One region of the Oerskovia sp. NPDC057915 genome, then DNA from elsewhere that is predicted to be linked to it. Evidence: predicted binding sites of a transcription regulator. Region 1 holds the regulator's gene; the other holds the start of a gene.
The links. Region 1 encodes HspR, which represses chaperone genes until heat shock. Its sites were predicted from a motif close to AAGTTGAGTCNNNNNGACTCAACTT; they were not measured.
Positions count from the first base shown of each region.

Region 2: the regulator HspR is predicted to act here: its motif matches at 2,121-2,145, upstream of ACFVQ3_RS12040 (Hsp20/alpha crystallin family protein).

Region 1 is NZ_JBHVOS010000012.1:40,164-44,568, reverse strand. Features, by position in the region: gene ACFVQ3_RS09775 (sigma-70 family RNA polymerase sigma factor) at 1-639, opposite strand, end outside; gene ACFVQ3_RS09770 (hypothetical protein) at 844-1,641, shown strand; gene ACFVQ3_RS09765 (DUF1540 domain-containing protein) at 1,829-2,137, opposite strand; gene ACFVQ3_RS09760 (heat shock protein transcriptional repressor HspR) at 2,333-2,839, opposite strand; gene ACFVQ3_RS09755 (DnaJ C-terminal domain-containing protein) at 2,884-3,903, opposite strand; gene grpE (nucleotide exchange factor GrpE) at 4,085-4,405, opposite strand, start outside.
Region 2 is NZ_JBHVOS010000016.1:28,425-32,829, forward strand. Features, by position in the region: gene ACFVQ3_RS12030 (hypothetical protein) at 1-354, shown strand, start outside; gene ACFVQ3_RS12035 (SDR family NAD(P)-dependent oxidoreductase) at 541-1,386, shown strand; gene ACFVQ3_RS12040 (Hsp20/alpha crystallin family protein) at 1,665-2,081, opposite strand; gene ACFVQ3_RS12045 (excalibur calcium-binding domain-containing protein) at 2,206-3,003, opposite strand; gene ACFVQ3_RS12050 (class I SAM-dependent methyltransferase) at 3,150-3,767, opposite strand; gene ACFVQ3_RS12055 (SDR family oxidoreductase) at 4,037-4,405, opposite strand, start outside.

The sequences.
Region 1 (4,405 bases):
GCGGACGTAGGACCCGAGGAGGGGGTTGACGTTCTCGCACCCTGCGCTGCTCGCGCCCGTCAGGTGCTGCTGGAGATAGGCCTGGCGCAGCCCCTCCCGGGCACGGTAGGCGAGGGCCGAGACGCCGTTGGCCGTCAGACCGAGCAGCGGCGCGATCTGGGCCGGGTTCATCTCCTCGACCTCGGTGTACCAGAGCACGGCCTGCCAACGCTCCGGCAGTCCCTGGTAGGCCTTGGTCACGACGGAGCGCTCGAAGCCCTGGAGCGTGGGGTCCTCGGTCGAGGCCATGGGCCCGAACGCGCTCTCGAAGGTCTCGATGTCGTCGGTGGGCTGCGTGCGGCGACCCGCGTTCGACAGGTCGTAGGACAGGCGCCGGACGACGGTGAAGAGGTAGGCGCGGAACGTGACGTCCGGGCCGCCCCCCGACTGCAGGATGCCGAGGACCTTGGCGAACGCCTCCGAGACCATGTCGTCGGCGTCGGCCCCCGAGCGCACGTACTGGCGGGCCACGGTGCGCGCCGCAGCGGCGTGCCGCTCGTACAGCGCGCCGAACGCCGCGTAGTCACCGCCACGGACGGCGGTGATCAGCTCGGCATCGCTCGTCGAGGCATCGTCCCTCGACGTGTCGACCTGCGTCATGCCCTACCGCCTCTGACTCCGCCCCATCAGCAGGTGAGGCCCTCCCGTTCATCCTAGACGGGAAAATCGGCGGTGTTACCTACGTCTCACCGCAGATTCGCCCGTCTTGTCCGTCTGTCAGGATGACAGAACCGGCGGAATGTGCTGCATGTCCCTCGGTGTGTCGAGTGGATGAAAGAGAAACCGGACGGCCGCTGTCGCGTCATGAGCACCGACCTCGGACGTCTCATGGGTATGGACCTACGACCTGGCTACCCCGAGCCAGCCGTCGCCTCGCTGCTCGACGAGTGGCAGGCGGCCAGCACGAACAGCGTCTGGCTGCGGCCGGGCGACTGGTACCACCCTGCCGTCGAGGCGCTCGTCGAGGCGCTCACGGACTCCCGGTGCCCTGCCGCTGCGGCCGAGCGGCTCGGTGAGGCCCGTGGCCGTGACGGCATCAGCATCGGCGAGACGATCGACGACCTCTCGTGCTTGTTCGACCTGTGGGGCACGGCCCCCGACGTCACCGTGCTGCGGGCAGTCAGCACCGGGTGGGCCGTCGGCAACGAGGTCGTCCCCGGCGCTCCGCCCACGACCGACCCTCGTTCGGGCCTGGTGACGGTGCCCTATCTTGTGCAGCGCCTCCAGGAGACGTACGGGCAGGCCGACCGCTCGGGGACGCCGGCCTCCGCGACGCACTGCCTCGTCCTGGTGGACGTCGCGATCGAGCGCATCGACGGATGGCAGAAGGTCGCCCGCGCCGCGGCCATGGGCAAGGTCCTGACGGAGACGTTCGGCCTCGGGCACCCGGTCGCGACGCTCGGCGGCGGGATCTATGCCGCGCTCTGCACCCGTACGGCCGACGTCGGTCCGGTGCGTGCCGAGCTGCGGCACAGGATCGAGCGCACGGCGCTCACGTTCGGGGTGACCGCGATCCTGCGACGTCCGCCTCGCATCTGGGTCGAGCCCTTGCCCCCGCGGCACGCCGATGCCGCGCACATGCTCCACGACCTCTCGCGCTGAGGGCGCCCGACGGGCCACTCCCCCGCGGTCCGCGCGCGCCGCGGTCCGCGCACGCCCCACGGTCAGCGCGCCGTCGGCAGGCCGCAGCCCTCGCTCCACGGCGCCCCCGCGCACGACGACGCCCCGTCGTCCGGCGAGGGACGAGCGGGGCGTCGTGGGGAATCGCGCTGGGGGGACGGCGCGAGGGTCAGCGGGGGCTGTAGGTCAGGCAGTCCGCGTGGTCGGCACCCTGAGGGCCGGCGCCGACGCGGATCGAGGAGGCGTTGCACTCGAGCGACTCGTTGTGCGAGCACTCGCCGCGCTGGCAGGCGCCGACGTGGGCGATGACCTTCTCCAGACCGCCCTTGGAGGTCAGGGGGATGAACGTGGCGCACTCGGCCTCGCTGCCGTGCGCGGCGATCGTCACGGCGCCGGCGTGGCAGCCGTGCTCGTGGTTGTATCCGCAGCCGTCGATCGAACACTCGACGACCTGGGGCATCTCCATCAGGCTGCTCATGGGACTTCTCCTTGCTCGAAGGACGGGGGCGTTCGACCGTGCATCTCCTTCACGGTATTCCTTGGAACGTCCCCTGTATAGGAAGCAAGGCCTCACTCACTTCGGCGGAATTCCGCCATTTTTACGTCACGCGGATCGCACGTAATTGTCGTGCGGGCGCTTCTCCGTCCGCGTGCGCGTCCTCGGTTCCCGAGGTCAGGAGCCGCGGCCGGGCCGCCACAGGACGAGCGCGCGCGTCTCGGTGGACTCGACGACCTGGCCGCCGCCGCGGCCGGGATCCGTACCCCGGTCCGCCGTCGTCCGCCGGACGCGCCGCCCCCGCGGGACCATGACGACGTCGCCGCTCACCCCGGCCGCGAACACGCGCCCTCCTTCGAGCTGCGACGAGAGCGCGTCGAGCCGGGACTCGAGCCGGCTCACCTGCTCCTCGAGCGCGAGGATGCGGCGGATGCCCGCGAGGTTGATGCCCTCCTCCTGGGAGAGCCGCTGGACCTCGAGGAGCTTGGCGACGTCCCGCTGGGAGTAGCGGCGGCCGCGACCCATGGTGCGGCGCGGGGTCACGAGACCCAGGCGGTCGTACTGGCGCAGGGTCTGCGGGTGCATCCCGGCGAGGGTCGCGGCCTGCGAGATGGCGAGCACGGGGGCGTCGTCGTACGCGTTGAACGGGATCTGGCTCCCCGTGGGAGCCTCGTTCCTGGCCATGCTCCTCCTCGCTGCTCCTCGTGCCTGCTGGTCGGTCCTGCTCGCTACTCGGCCGCGCGCCCGAACAGGTCGGAGCGCACGTCGCTCTCACCGTCGGTCGCCGCGGCGAGCGCCTCGACGGCCTCCTTGGCGGCCTTGGAGAGCTTCTGCGGCACGACGACCTGGATCGTGACGAGCAGGTCGCCCGTCGCCTTGGCCGTCTTCACGCCCTTGCCCTTGACGCGCAGCGTGCGGCCCGACGGCGTACCCGCGGGGACCTTGACCTTGACGGGCCTGCCGTCCAGGGTCGGGACCTCGATGGTCGCGCCGAGCGCCGCCTCCGCGAACGTCACGGGGACGGTCAGGCGCAGGTTGTGCTTCTCGTCGACCGAGAACACGGGGTGCGGCGTGACGTGGACCGTGATGACCAGGTCGCCGGGGGCTCCGCCCGCGACGCCGGGGCGCCCCTTGCCGCGCAGCCGGATCTTCTGGCCGTCGCGCACGCCTGCCGGGATGCGGGCCGTGATGGTGCGGCCCTCGGTCGTGACGTTGACGGTCGAGCCCTCGACCGCCGGCCGGAACCCGAGCGTCGCGCTCGACTGCACGTCGGCACCGGGCTGCGGGCGCTGGTAGCCGGCGTTGGGGCGGAACCCGGTCTGGGATCCCCCGCCGCCGAACATCGACCCGAGGATGTCCTCGAAGCCGCCGCCACCGCCGGACTGCGTGGAGTACCGCACGCGGCCTCCCCCGCCTCCGCCACCGCCGCCGAACATGCCGCCGAAGATGTCCTCGAACCCTCCGGCCCCACCGGCGGGTCCGCCGGCTCCTGCGGAGAAGCGGGCGCCCCCGCCGGCCATGGCACGGATCGCGTCGTACTGCTGGCGCTGCTCGGCGTCGGACAGGACCGCGTAGGCCTCGCCGATCTCCTTGAACTTCGCCTCGGCCTTCGCGTCACCCTGGTTCTGGTCGGGGTGATAGGTGCGGGCCAGCTTGCGGTACGCCTTCTTGATCGCGGCGTCGTCGGCATCCTTGGGGACGCCCAGCGCGGCGTAGAAGTCCTTCTCGATCCAGTCCTGACCGGTCAAGGCGCCTCCTCTCATAGGTCTCACCGGCCCCGGGGCCGGTCGTGGTGCTTACATCGATAGTGGTCGTGCTCCCGGGGGCCCGACGGCGGAGGTCACCTTCACGTGGAAGGTGCGCTCCGCCGTCGGGCGTCCCGGGACGGTGGGTGCCCGGTCCCGCAGGGCCCGGCACCCACCGTCGTCTCTACTCCGGTCCGACGACCGAGACGCGCGCGGCGCGCACGATCTTCTCGCCGATCCGGTAGCCCGGCTCGATGACCATGTTGACCGTGGCCGACGTCGCGGCCGGGTCCACCTGGTGCATGAGCGCCTCGTGGACGGTCGGGTCGAACTCCTCGCCCACGACGCCGTACCGCTCGATGCCGAACTTCGACAGGCTCGCGTCGAGCTTGTCGGAGATCGCGACGAACGGGCCGTCGAGCTCGCCGTGCTGGCGCGCCCGGTCGATGTCGTCGAGGACCGGCAGGAGCGCGGCCAGGACGTCCTCGACGCCCTTGACCCGCGC
Region 2 (4,405 bases), on a different contig from region 1:
GTCCCGCTGCCCGACGACGGCGCTCGCCTCCTGGAGGCCGACGCCACGTCGAGCGGCGAGACGGGGCCGACGGGCGCCTCGTTCACGCGACGGACCGTGACCGAGATCCGCTACAAGCGGCGCATCGGTGAGGGCGAGCGGCAGGCGAGCACGACGTCGGTCCTGCTGCAGCTCGCGTTCCCCGGCTCGACCGACGCGATGCTCGCGCTCGCGGCCGAGCGGGGCGTGCCGGTCGTGCACGTCCCGGTCGACGAGGGCGAGATGGGCGCGACGATCAAGCGGGCCGCGGCGTGGCGCTCGACGGCGCTGGGGCTGCGGGACCGCTTCGCACGAGACACCGGCCCGACGGCGTAGCCAGGCCCGGGCGGCGGCCCTCGGCACGTGACGGCGCGTGACGGCGCGTGACGGCACGTGACGACACGGGTCGGCGCGGGTCGGCTCGGACGATGAGCGACGCCCGCGGCGTCCTGCCGGGTGCCCGCGCGCGGTCTACGCTCCGAGAGGGGCACGGCGACGGCACGACACGAGGCGAGGCAACGCATGGCACGCAGGACGATCGTCATCACGGGAGCGAGCGACGGGATCGGGGCGGCGGCAGCCCGGGCGCTCGCCGAGGACGGGCACGAGGTCGTGGTCGTGGGACGCTCGCCCGAGAAGACCGCCGCGGTCGCGCGCGAGCTGGGTGCCGACCACTTCGTGGCCGACTTCGCGCGCCTGGCCGAGGTGCGGTCGCTCGCCGCGCAGCTGCGCGACCGCTACGAACGGATCGACGTCCTCGCGAACAACGCGGGCGGCATCATGGCCGACCGTCAGGTCTCCGAGGACGGCCACGAGCTGACCTTCCAGGTCAACCACCTCGCGCCGTTCCTCCTCACGACGCTGCTGCTCGACCGGTTGGAGGCGAGCCACGCGAGCGTCATCAGCACGAGCAGCGCCGCGCACCGGCTGTTCAGCGACTTCCACGTCGACGACCTCGAGTCCGAGCGGTCGTACGCGCCCAACACCGCGTACGGCAACGCCAAGCTGGCCGTGAACCTGTTCACGCGCGAGCTCGACCGCCGGTACCGCGCGGCCGGGATCTCGGCCGCCGCGTTCCACCCGGGGGTCGTCGCGACCAACTTCGCGGCGACGTCGACGAGCAGCATGCGCGTCATGTACCAGACGGTGCTGAGCCGCTTCCTCACGTCGTCGGCCAAGGGCGCCGACACGCTCGTGTGGCTCGCGACGACGACCCCGGGCGTCGACTGGGAGCCGGGGAGCTACTACGTGAAGCGCAAGGTCGCGACGACCCACCCGCTCGTGGGCGACGCACGGCTCGCGGCCGACCTGTGGGACCGGAGCGAGGCGATGGTCGCCGCCGACGGCGCCCCGGGAGCCGCGGCCTGAGGCCTGGGCCCCAGCGCCCGGTGCCGAGCATGCGGTGGGCGTCGGGATCTGCCCGGATGCCGACGCCAACCGCATGCTCGAGGAACGGCAACCGCATGCTCGCGGACGGGCTGGCGGGTGCCGCCGTGCGGGCCGCAGCGGCCACCACGGCCGCATCGGCTGCGCTCCGCCCCTCCCCGGACAGCACGACGGGCCCGGTGCTCTCGCACCGGGCCCGTCGACTCACCTCGCCACGGGCCGAAGGGGGGTGACCTGCGGCGGGGAGGTCTGGAAGACCGTCAGGACGCGGAGGTCGTGACCTCGATGCGCTGCGGCGTCGTGCCGGCGTAGACGCCGGAGACGGTGACGGTCAGGACGCCTGCGTCGTACCGGGCGCTGATGGCGCTCGCGTCGGCGGCCTGCGGGAGGGTCACGACGCGGTGGAACGCGCCGTAGCGGACCTCGCGGACGCGACGGCCCTCGGCCTCCTCGGCTCGCTCGTCCTTGCGCTCGCCGCGCACGACGAGCTTGCGGCCCTCGACCTCGACCGTGACGTCCTGGGCGGGGTCGATGCCCGGCAGGTCGAAGCGTGCGACCAGGTCGTTGCCGTCCTGGAAGACGTCGGCGTGGGCCGGGACGCCTGCCACGGGGCGTGCGGTGAGCAGGTCGCGCAGTGCGCGGTCGAACGCGGGAGCGGTGGTCAGGGTGGTCGTCATGGTGACTCCTTCAGTCGTGATGGAACCTCTGACGGGTACAACTTGAGTCACCCACGCTCAATTCCAAACCGGCGTTCGCCCTGGACGAACGAAGGGCTCGGCCCCTCGCGGTTCCTCGTCGCGACTACTCGCACCCCACCCCGTCGCCGTCGCGGTCCAGCTTCTTGCTGTACCCGGGTTCCCCGACCCGGATCGGCGCCTTGCCCGCGGCGCGGACGGCGTCGCAGTTCGCGTAGGACACGGCACCGCCACCGCCCCCGCCGACGATCCCGGCGGGCGCTTCCGGCGTGGTCTCCTTCGGTGTGCTCGACGAGGTGCCCGAGCGACCCGTCGCCGCGCTCCGCGCCTGGAGGTCCGCCTCGGCCGCGGTGACCGCGCCCTCGCGCCCCTCGACGGCCGTCACCCGGGCCTGGAGGTCCGCTTCTGCCGTCACGGTGGCCGCCTCGCGGCTCGCGAGCTCGGTCTCCTTCGCCACCACGGCCTCCTCACGTGCCGCGAGGTCGGCCTGTGCGGTGCCCAGCTCGTCCTGGGCGGTCGTGAGCGCCGCGTTGTCCTCGTCCAGGGCGGCGCGAGCCTCCGTCGCCTCGCCCAGGGTGGCCTCGGCGGCGGCGAGCCGAGAGCCCGAGGTTCCCGTCCCCATCATCAGCCCGACGATCAGGAAGGCGAGGCACAGGAAGGCGACGAGGACGATGCGCCGCGTGCGGCCGTCTCGGCGGGCGACGGCGTCGGGGCCGCCGGCCGCGAGTCCTGCCAGGGGGAGCAGCATCGTCTCCTCGCGGGGCTCGGCGGCCTCGTCGTCGACCCAGAGGGGCCAGTCGGCAGGCTTCGCGGGCCAGTGGGGGTCGGGTGACCAGCTCGGGTCGGGGGTCCACCCTGCCGGTGGGGTGGGCCAGCCAGGGGGCGGGTTGAAGCGAACGGTCATGTGTGTGGCTCCTCGTCGAGCGGGCACGCGCACGGCGGTGCCGGTGTCGACCGCCGGTCGGTCGACACCCGGAGGCTAGGGGAGCGGACCCCCTGGCGTCAGCATCCTGGAGGGGGTGAATTCCCCCCGGCGCGGACCGTGACCCGTCAGGCGCCCGGGACGCCCAGCACCGCGACGAGGAAGTCGCCGTCCTCGGCGAACGGCCGCAGGTCCCACGTCGAGAGGGTGAGCTGGACCTCGAGCCCGGCTTCGGCGGCGTCGGCGAAGAACGCGTCGAACGCGTATCCGCGTCCGGCCCCGAACCCGACGACGGCCCGCCCTCCCGGCGCCAGGTGCGCCCGGAAGCGGCGCAGCACCTCGACCTCGGTGCCCGGCGCGAGGAAGGTCACGACGTTCCCTGCGCACACGATCACGTCGAACGGCTCGGCGATGCCAGCCGCGGGCAGGTCGAGTTCGGCGATGTCGCCGACGAGCCACGTCGAACCGGGGTGGTCCGCCTCGGCGGCCTCGATGAGCACGGGGTCGACGTCGACGCCCACCACGACGTGACCGCGCACCGCGAGCTCGGCGCCGACGCGCCCGGGCCCGCTGCCGGCGTCGAGGATGCGGGCGCCGCGGGGAACCATCGCGTCGACCAGCCGGGCCTCGCCCGCGAGGTCGGCGCCCTGGGCCGCCATGGCGCGGAACCGCTCGACGTACCAGGTCGAGTGGGACGGGTTCACGGCGGTCTTCTGCTCCCAGCGGGTGGGGTTGGCCTTGCTCACCGGTGGCTCCTCGGGGTCGGGCGGTGTCTGACGGGTCGTCCAGGTCGGGCGGTGTGCCGCTCGGCGGCCGGTGCGAACGCCGCCGCCGCAGCTTCGACCGTACCCCCACCGGGTACCGACCTGGTGACCGTCCAGTGCCGACCCGTCCCGGTCTCAACGGCCGGACCTCCCCCCACCCGCCGACCACGAGGTTGCCAGCGGTCGAGGACGGGATCGAGGTCGGCATCGGCGTCGGAACGACCTCGACCCCGTGCTCGGCACCCAGCGGCCTAGCGGCCGAACACCTCCAGGACCGGCGTCTCGCCGTCGACGAAACGGACGAATTGCCCCACGGTCGACGGCGAGCGCAGGGCCTGCGCGACGACCAGGGCGACGTTGCCGCGCGACGTCCTGCCCTCGTGCGCGTCGACCGTGATCGTGCCGGTCGCCTCGTCGTTCGTCAGGGTGCCGGGGCCCAGGATCGTCCAGTCGAGGTCGGTGCCGCGCAGGTGGTCGTCGGCTGCGAGCTTGGCGTCGGCGTACGGGAAGAAGCTGTCGTCCTCCGCGATGCCGTGGTCCGGCACCGAGCCGATCCACGACACCATGACGTAGCGCGAGACCCCCGCGGCGGCGGCCGCGTCGATCGAACGGATCGCGGC